2 regions of the Planococcus rifietoensis genome follow, and region 1 is predicted to be linked to the other one. Evidence: riboswitches for the same ligand, from Rfam matches in the RefSeq annotation. Region 1 holds a riboswitch; the other holds the start of a gene.
What was found. A riboswitch is a leader RNA that binds a small molecule or an ion and turns the genes downstream of it on or off. The one in region 1 is predicted to bind S-adenosylmethionine.
Positions count from the first base shown of each region.

Region 2: it holds a riboswitch for S-adenosylmethionine, as region 1 does, so the genes downstream of both, metK (methionine adenosyltransferase) here and AUC31_RS13250 (methionine ABC transporter ATP-binding protein) in region 1, are expected to answer to the same signal.

Region 1 is NZ_CP013659.2:2,673,296-2,678,241, reverse strand. Features, by position in the region: gene AUC31_RS13265 (purple acid phosphatase family protein) at 1-473, shown strand, start outside; gene AUC31_RS13260 (pyridoxal phosphate-dependent aminotransferase) at 508-1,677, opposite strand; gene AUC31_RS13255 (carbon-nitrogen family hydrolase) at 1,763-2,557, shown strand; SAM riboswitch class I at 2,604-2,711, shown strand; gene AUC31_RS13250 (methionine ABC transporter ATP-binding protein) at 2,783-3,796, shown strand; gene AUC31_RS13245 (methionine ABC transporter permease) at 3,786-4,457, shown strand; gene AUC31_RS13240 (MetQ/NlpA family ABC transporter substrate-binding protein) at 4,470-4,946, shown strand, end outside.
Region 2 is NZ_CP013659.2:972,747-977,692, reverse strand. Features, by position in the region: gene AUC31_RS04755 (alpha/beta hydrolase) at 1-375, opposite strand, end outside; gene AUC31_RS04750 (gamma carbonic anhydrase) at 475-984, shown strand; gene metK (methionine adenosyltransferase) at 1,018-2,214, opposite strand; SAM riboswitch class I at 2,419-2,529, opposite strand; gene pckA (phosphoenolpyruvate carboxykinase (ATP)) at 2,767-4,356, shown strand; gene AUC31_RS04735 (alpha/beta hydrolase family protein) at 4,432-4,946, opposite strand, start outside.

The DNA of each region.
Region 1 (4,946 bases):
TCGATGATAGTGATTGGGCGCAAGGCGCTGGCCCGCTAGGTTTTCCGGAAGATGAAGAACGGCCGGAATTTGGTGCTGTGGAAAAGCTTGTCGGCTATGGCGGGGATGAGACCGAGAAAATCGCATTGACGTATTTCAGAGCCGCATTTGAAGTGGAAGATGCGGAAGAAATCGGCGGCCTCGGCTATGTCGAGTTTGGTGTTGATGATGCCGTCATCCTGTATTTAAATGGAGAAGAAATCATGCGCTTCAATATGCCGGAGACTGGCGAGTTCGGCTTTGAGGACTACCAGGAAGCGGTGAGCGATGAAGACGTTGGCAGCGAAGACCGAATCGAGCGCATCTACTTGGATGAAGAGGCCCTGACCCATCTGAAAGACGGCGAGAATGTGCTGGCTGCCCAAGTGCATCAGGATGACCGTTTCAGTTCCGACCTGTATTGGGATATGGAAATGGTGGTTAATAAAAAATAAAAAAAAGAAGGCGCAATGCCTTCTTTTTTTTTGCCTATTTAGTGAAAATCCCCAATTTCTCGATTCGTTGGATTGCTTCGATGATGCGCTGTTCATCGACCAATAGCCCGACGCGTACAAAACCTTCTCCGCCAGGACCAAATCCACTGCCCGGCGCCACGGCAATGTCGACTTTGTCGAGCAGCAGGTCAGAGAACTCGATGCTCGTATAGCCTTCGGGGACAGGCAGCCAGGCAAAAAATGATCCCTTCGGCGCTTCGAATTCCCAGCCGATCCGGCGGCATTCATCCACCAGCGTCTGGCGTCTCTTCTCGTATAATTCATTCAATTCCTCGACGCATTGCTGGCTGCTGTTTAATGCTTCTACAGCGGCCAGTTGGACAGCCGGAAAGATGCCGGCGAACAAATGATCTTGGACGAGGTTGAGTGCTTCGATCATTTTGGCATTGCCCACCGCAAAGCCGATGCGCCATCCGGCCATATTATACGTTTTGGACAAGGTATACATTTCAATGCCGATATCTTTGGCACCTTTTGATTGTAGGAAGCTGACCGGCTTCTTGCCATCAAAGCCAATGCGGCCATAAGCAAAGTCATGTACAACCCCGATGCCGTTTTCTTTGGCAAATTGAATCGTTTCATCGAAAAACGCAATGTCTGCTGTCGCGCCGGTCGGGTTGTTTGGGTAGTTCAAGTACATCAGTTTGGCGCGTGCTTTCGCGGCGGCTGTCACCTCGTTGTAGTCGGGAAGATAGCCGGTTTCCTGTTTCAGTTTCATCAAATCAAATTCGATATCCGCAAGCGGTGCGGCTGACAGGTAATCAGGATAGCCCGGATCCGGCAACAGCAGCGAATCGCCCGGGTTCAGCAACGCAAGCGGCAACTCGATAAAACCGATTTTCGTTCCGGACAAAATAGCGACTTCCAAATCAGGATCGATATCGACATCGTATTCTTTTTTGTAGAAATCCGCAGCGGCTTTCCTTAACGAACTGAGGCCGCGAAACGGCGAGTAGCGATGTGTTTGAGGATCGGCTACCGCTTGTTGCATGGCCTTGACTATATGCGGGGGCGTTGGCTGATCCGGGTTGCCTTGGCCGAAATTGATGACGTCTCGTCCTTCGTCGACTGCTTTTGCCGTTTTTGCAACAAGCAGGGCGAAAAATTGATCCGGAAGATTTTGTAAGCGATTTGAAAAGTCCATGAAATCCTCCTCATTTTCTAAATAATTGCACATCTATCTTAAATCTTATAGAGTTTAAGCTAAACTGTCTACAGGAGGAGAGAATATGAAAATCGCTTGTGTGCAGATGGATATCGCTTTCGGAGAGCCGGAAACGAATTTTCAGCGTGTAAAAAACTATTTGGAAGAAGCGGCAGAAAATGGAGCGGAGCTCATCGTCTTGCCAGAAATGTGGAACACCGGGTATGCGTTAACGCAGCTGGACGAACTCGCTGACAGCAACGGCCGAACGGCAGATTTTTTGAAACAATTCGCCAAAGAGCACAGCGTCCATATCGTCGGAGGCTCGGTCTCCACGAAGAAAGAAGATGGTTTCTATAATACGATGTATGTCGTTGACCGTACAGGTGCGGTCGTTTCTGAATATGATAAAGCGCATCGCTTCGGTTTGATGGACGAGCATATTCACCTCGAGGAAGGACAGTCGCTCGGCACGTTCGAACTGGACGGAGAAACATACGGCGGCGTCATCTGTTACGACATCCGCTTTCCGGAATGGCTTCGGGCGCAAGCGCTGAACGGCGCGAAGGCGATCTTCGTGCCTGCGGAATGGCCGGCAGCGCGCATCGACCACTGGCGCATCCTGTTGCAGGCGCGCGCAATCGAGAATCAATGCTTCATCATCGCGGCAAACCGCATCGGCAGCGACCCGAAAAACGAGTTCGGCGGCCATTCGATGGTCATCGCCCCGTGGGGAGAAGTACGGATGGATATGGGCCAGGAGGAAGGCAGCGGCTACATCGATATCGATCTTTCGGAAGTAGACGAAGTGCGGGGCCGCATTCCGGTATTCGATGACCGACGCGTCCCATTGTACAAAAAGTTTGAAAAATCGCATTGACAAGCTATCGCCCGTGCAGGTAATATTGAAAACAACCAAATACGCATGCTTATCAAGAGAGACCGAGGGTAAGGCCCTATGACGTCCGGCAACCCCCATTTATATGGGAAGGTGCCAAGTCCTGCAGAATGAAATTCATTCTGAAAGATAAGTCGGAATTCTAATTTTCGATGTCTCTTTTTTGATAAAAGAGGCATTTTTTATTTGCCTGGGGGAGTGGACAGCATGATTCAAATCGAACAACTGAGCAAAACCTATCAAACCAAACACGGCACGGTGAAAGGCGTCGATGATGTGACGTTGGAAGTGAAAACCGGTGAGATTTTCGGCATCGTCGGTTATTCGGGTGCCGGAAAAAGTTCCCTCATCCGCTGCATCAATTTGCTTGAACGGCCAACGTCAGGCACCGTCAAAGTCGGCGGCCAGGACTTAACGAAGCTGCGTGGCGACGGCTTGCGGAAAGCGCGCCTCAAAATCGGCATGATCTTCCAGCATTTCTATTTGATCAGCCAAAAGACGGTCGCGGAGAATATTTCATTCGCCCTTCGCGCAGCTGGAACGCCGAGCAAGAAAATCGGCCCACGCGTCGATGAACTGCTCGAAATGGTCGGCTTGTCGGACAAGCGCAATATCTATCCGGCGCAGCTGAGCGGCGGGCAGAAGCAGCGCGTCGGCATCGCCCGTGCACTCGCCAATGAACCGGCCGTGCTGTTATGCGACGAAGCAACCTCCGCTCTCGACCCGAATACGACTTTATCGATCTTGCGTTTATTGAAAGACATTAACCGCAAGCTCAATATTACGATTGTATTGATTACGCACGAAATGAACGTCGTCAAGGAGATTTGCGACCGCATGGCGGTTATGCAAGGCGGGCGTGTCATCGAAGAAGGGCGTGTCTACGATATCTTCGCCGATCCAAAGACCGCTTTGACGAAGGAATTCATCTCGAGCGTCGTGTCGTTCAATGTGCCGGAAGAAATCCTGAAGAAATGCGACGGCACGATTGTCAAAGTCTTGTTCAAAGGCGAAGTCGCTGGAGATGGCGTCATTTCCGATATGCTGCAAAGCTATCCGGTCAAAGGGAATTTCCTGCACGGGGCGATCGAATACATTCAGGAATTGCCCCTCGGCATTTTTGTCATGGAACTAAAAGGCGGCCAAGCAGACGTGAGTCAGGCGATTCACTATCTTGAACAGCGCGAAGCGATTGTGGAGGTGATGGAGCATGGGAATTGAATGGGGACGAATCATCGAATTATGGCCGGAAATCCAAGTGGCGTTTTACCAGACCCTAATCATGATCGGTATCTCGCTTGGCGTGGCGCTTGTCATCGGTTTGCCGCTCGGCATTTTATTGTTCATCACAGACAGCGGCTTGTTCTGGGAAAACCGCCCGGTCAATTCCGTCATCGGATTTGTCGTCAACATCGTCCGGTCGATTCCGTTCATCATATTGCTGGTCGCGCTCATCCCGCTGACGCAATTGATTACCGGTACGACAATCGGCCCGGTCGCAGCGAGTGTTTCCTTGTCGGTAGCGGCGATTCCGTTTTTCGCACGCATTGTGGAAACGGCGCTGCGTGACATCGATAAAGGCGTCATCGAAGCAGCGATTGCGGTCGGTGCGACGCCTTGGATGATCATTAAAGACGTGCTCTTGCCGGAAGCGAAAGCGAGCTTGATCCAAGGCATTACGTTGACGGTCATCAGCCTCATTGCCTACTCCGCGATGGCGGGTGTGGTCGGTGGCGGCGGCATCGGCGATTTGGCGATCCGCTTCGGCTATTACCGCTATGATAATACGATCATGATTGTCACGGTCGTCATTTTGATCGTGCTCGTCCAATTGATTCAACAGGCAGGCGACTTTACAGCCAAAAAACTCGATAAACGATAAGGGGAGAATGACATGAAGAAACTCACATGGATATTGGCAGCGAGCGCGCTTGCACTGGCCGCATGCGGCGGAGAAGAAGCGGATACAGGAACGACAGAAGGCGGCGAAGCGTCGAAAGACATCAAGCTCGGTGCAACAGCCGGCCCTTATAGCGACATGCTGAACGAAGCGATCGTGCCTGCGCTTGAAGAAAAAGGCTATACCGTCGAAACGATTGAATTCAGCGATTATATCCAGCCCAATAATGCGTTGAACAACGGGGAAATCGATGCCAACTTGTTCCAGCATACGGTTTACCTAGAGAACTTCGAAACAGAAAACGATATGGATTTGAGCGCATTGATCACGGTTCCGACTGCGCCGATGGGCATCTACTCCAATGAATTCGATTCGCTGGATGCGGTATCCGACGGGGCGACCATCGCGATTCCAAACGATCCTGTCAACGGTGCCCGTGCATTGTTGATGCTGCAGGACGAAGGATTGGTC
Region 2 (4,946 bases), 1.7 Mb from region 1:
CTTGCTCGGCACTTTTTGCAATTCAAACCATGGCGACGTGAGAATAAGCGCTGCTATAGGATGGCGATTTTGTCTAAGGGCATGGATAGCGATCGCTGCGCCGAGCCCATGTCCCGCGAGTACAATTGGCAAGTCATTTTCCGCTGCCAGGCGCAGCAGCTCAGCGGCTGTTTTATCATACTCGAAAAATGGTTCACGGTGTACCGAATCAGCTGCTGCTTGTGTCCCATGTCCCGGCAAATCGCCCATATAGACGTGAAACCCGCTCCTGCGCCATTTCTCGATTTGCCATGCATAGCGCTTATGCTCCTCGTATGCACTGTGGATCAACACGATAACGCCTGTTGCCTCGCCTTCCGCTTGCCATTTCCACATAATCCGCGCCTCCCTATACAGCTTGATCGATTGACCTTTTCCGTTGTTTTGATACGATTAGAACTAATTACATCTTATCAATGATAAAGGAGCTTTGCCATGATCTATCCATATAAAGACAAATCACCAAAGATTGACAAATCGGCATTCATTGCCAATTATGCGACCGTCACCGGCGATGTGACGATCGGCGAGAATTCTTCTGTCTGGTTCAACACCGTCATCCGCGGCGACGTGGCACCGACTATTATCGGGAAAAACACCAATATCCAAGACCTGTCGATGCTCCACCAAAGCCCGGACAATCCGCTCATCTTGGAAGACGATGTCACCATCGGCCATCAAGTAACGCTTCACAGCTGTAAAATCAAAAAAGGCGCTCTCGTCGGCATGGGCTCGATCATTCTGGACGGTGCTGAAATTGGCGAAGGAGCTTTCATCGGCGCAGGCAGCCTTGTCGCGCAAGGAAAGAAAATCCCAGCAGGCACACTGGCATTCGGCCGCCCCGCAAAAGTGGTGCGTGAACTGAACGAAGCGGACAAACAAGATATGGAGCGCATTGTTCGGGAATACGCAGAAAAAGCAGCTTATTATAAATCACTTCAATAGAAAAAGCAGGCGGAAAAATCCGCCTGCTTTTTATTATGCGTTAGCCTGTTGTTTCAAAGCATCCGCTTTGTCTGTGCGTTCCCATGGAAGATCGACATCCGTACGGCCGAAATGGCCGTAAGCCGCTGTCTGTTTGTAGATTGGGCGGCGCAGGTCGAGCATCTTGATGATACCTGCTGGGCGCAAGTCGAAGTTTGCGCGGACAAGTTCGATGAATTTGTCTTCGCTGACTTTCCCAGTGCCGAACGTATCGACAGCAATCGATACCGGATGTGCTACGCCGATTGCATAAGCAAGCTGCACTTCACATTTATCGGCGAGGCCAGAAGCAACAATATTCTTCGCCACATAGCGTGCTGCATAAGCACCGGAACGGTCGACTTTTGTCGCGTCTTTACCGGAGAATGCCCCACCGCCGTGTCGTGCATAACCGCCGTACGTATCGACGATGATCTTGCGGCCTGTAAGCCCTGCATCTCCTTGAGGTCCGCCGATGACGAAGCGGCCTGTCGGGTTGATGAAGTATTTCGTTTCAGCGTCAAGCAATTCAGCCGGTACAACGGCATTGATGACGTATTCCTTCAAGTTGCGCTGGATTTGCTCCAAAGACACTTCCGGATGGTGCTGTGTTGAAATGACGATCGTATCGACACGCACCGGTTTATTGTTTTCATCATATTCAATCGTTACTTGCGTTTTGCCATCAGGGCGCAAATACGGCAAGATTTCTTCTTTGCGCACTTCTGCCAAGCGGCGTGCGAGTTTGTGCGCCAGGCTGATTGGCAATGGCATCAATTCTTCTGTTTCATTTGACGCATACCCGAACATCAAACCTTGGTCGCCTGCCCCGATCTCATCCAATTCCTTATCGGTCATCTGGCCTTCACGCGCTTCTAGAGCCACGTTGACGCCTGCAGCGATATCTGCCGACTGCTCATCAATTGCTGTCAACACTGCGCTTGTCTCGGAATCGAAGCCGTATTTCGCACGTGTATAGCCGATTTCTTTAACGGTCTGGCGGACCACTTTTGGAATATCTACATACGTGGATGTTGTGATTTCGCCTGCGACAAGAACAAGCCCTGTCGTTACAGTCGTTTCGCATGCGACACGCGCATTCGGGTCTTCTGTCAGGATCGCATCCAGGATTGCGTCTGAAATTTGGTCGCAAATTTTATCCGGATGGCCCTCTGTTACTGATTCTGATGTGAATAATCGACGGTTTGTCAAAAAAAGTTCCTCCTTATATCCTGCGAGATTGCTCTCGAAATTGATACGGTACTCGTTTTCCCATGTCAAGTCCGTTTCCGTTTATAGGAATTGAACTTCCAGCTTTTTCAGCCTGCACACGAGGATTAAGGGCATTCCATAAAAAAATCCCTTCTCTCATCTTCAAGCAATGAGGAAAGGAATAATCATCATAAGCACCTTTCACTCTTATCGTCCAAGGCATTCGCCTTGCTTCAGGTTGGGCACCATCGCTGCAATTGCAGCAGGTTGCCGGGTTTCATTGGGCCTGCACCCTCCACCAGCTCGGAATAAGAGTATCCGTTCAATTTCCCATCATACGGAATGCAACAAGCACTGTCAACGTTTTTAACGGAAACGATTGTCAGACTTTTAAGCATGCATCTTTTTCTACTATTGAAACAGCACAAATCGTTAACATTGACAGATTTCTAGTTATTAGTATAGACTAATCGCGTCAATGTGTTATACTAATGTTCGAATATACATCTTCCCCATTCATTTGGGAATAAACGAAAAGGAAGGTACATATATATGACTTCAGTGAACCTAGCAAATGATTTGAAAGAGCTTTTGAACGGCTCGAATATTAATACGCAACTATCCGTTCCACAATTGGTGGAAGCTGCAACATCCCGCGGGGAGGCAGTGTTGACGCGTGAAGGCGCAGTCAAAGCGGAAACAGGCAAATACACGGGCCGTTCGCCTAAAGACAAGTATATGGTAGAAGAGGCGATTTCGAAAGATAAAATTGATTGGGGCAGCGTCAACCGCCCGATTTCCTCTGAAATCTTTGAAAACCTATATGCTAAAGTCCTCAATCATTTGAAAGAAAAAGACGCTTTGTATGTCTTCAAAGGCTTTGCTGGCGCAGATCCTGAGTCACGCCTGGCGATTCAGACAATCAACGAATACGCTTGGCATAACTTGTTCGCCCATCAATTGTTTATCCGCCCGACTGCGGAAGAACTGAAGGCGCATGAAGCTGAATTCACTGTTGTTTACGCCCCGACTTTCCACGCAGACCCTGCGGTGGACGGAACGGATTCCGAAACATTCATCATCGTTTCGATGGAAAAGAAAATCATCTTGATCGGTGGTACGGAATATGCAGGCGAAATGAAGAAGTCCATCTTCTCGATCATGAACTACATCCTTCCTGAAAAAGGCATCCTGCCGATGCACTGCTCAGCGAACGTTGGCAAAAACGATGACGTTGCCTTGTTCTTCGGCCTTTCCGGCACAGGCAAAACGACTTTGTCGGCAGACGAAGACCGTAAATTGATCGGCGATGATGAGCACGGCTGGTCCGATAACGGCGTCTTCAACATCGAAGGCGGTTGCTATGCAAAAACGATCAACTTGTCTCGTGAAAATGAACCACAGATTTTCGATGCCATTCGTTTCGGCTCTGTCCTTGAGAACGTCGTTGTTGACGAAGACACACGCATCCCGGACTACGATGATGGATCGTTGACTGAAAACACGCGTGCAGCCTACCCGATCGATGCCATCGACAATATCGTCATCCCTTCTGTTGCAGGACACCCGAAAACGATCGTCTTTTTGACTGCGGACGCATTCGGCGTATTGCCTCCAATCAGCAAATTGACGAAAGAACAAGCGATGTACCACTTCCTTAGCGGCTACACATCAAAACTGGCCGGCACAGAACGCGGCGTCACTTCACCGGAAGCGACATTCTCGACATGCTTCGGCTCACCATTCCTTCCGCTTCACGCGACAGTTTACGCTGAAATGCTTGGCGATAAAATCGATGAGCACGGCGCAGACGTCTACCTAGTAAACACAGGATGGACTGGCGGGGTTTACGGCGTCGGAAGCCGCATGAAACTGTCATACACTCGCACAATGGTCCGCGCGGCAATTCGCGGCGACTTGAACGGCGTGGAAATGGAACACGAATCCGTCTTCGGCTTGAACATGCCAAAAGAAATCCCAGACGTTCCGACTGAAGTATTGAACCCGCGCAATGCATGGGCTGACAAAGAATCTTATGATCAAAAAGCACAGGAATTGGCGAAGAAGTTCAAAGACAACTTTGAAAAATTCGGCACTGTGGATGCTGGCATTAGCCAAAAAGGCGGCCCTACCCATAATTAATTACATCATAAAAGGATGGAGAGAAATCAATGATTTCTCTCCATCCTTTTTTTATTCTCAACTACCGCGTTAAGCTTATGCATTATTGCAGACAGCTTCGGTTAAATCTTCTTTGCGCTTCTCCTGCTCTTTCATCCATAGCGTCAGCGCCTTTGCAGTCTTGCGATTAGCCGTAGGAGGGAAAAAATGCGTGTACTCCGGGAAATACCACGTTTCACACGGCTGATGGTTAAGGTGCAACGCTTCTTCCAACAGGAAGGCTTGCTGGGGCGAAACATTGTCGTCTTTCAAGCCGTGAATGATCAAATAAGCGGCATCGCTTTCCCCGATGCGCATCAGAGGGTTGCGTTCTTCATATGCCGGAAGCGCAGTATTCGGCGTGCCGCCGTATAGACGCTTCATCATGCGGCGCATATCCAGCCGTTCTTTATATGTAAGCACCGTGTCTGTGACACCTGCCCATGTCACGACGGAACAAATATCGTTTCTCAGCACTGCGGTCCATAGCGCCATGATTCCGCCTCTTGAAAATGCCAGCAAATGCACTGGTCCTGCACTGAATTTTTTCAGCACTTCCACGGCATTTACGG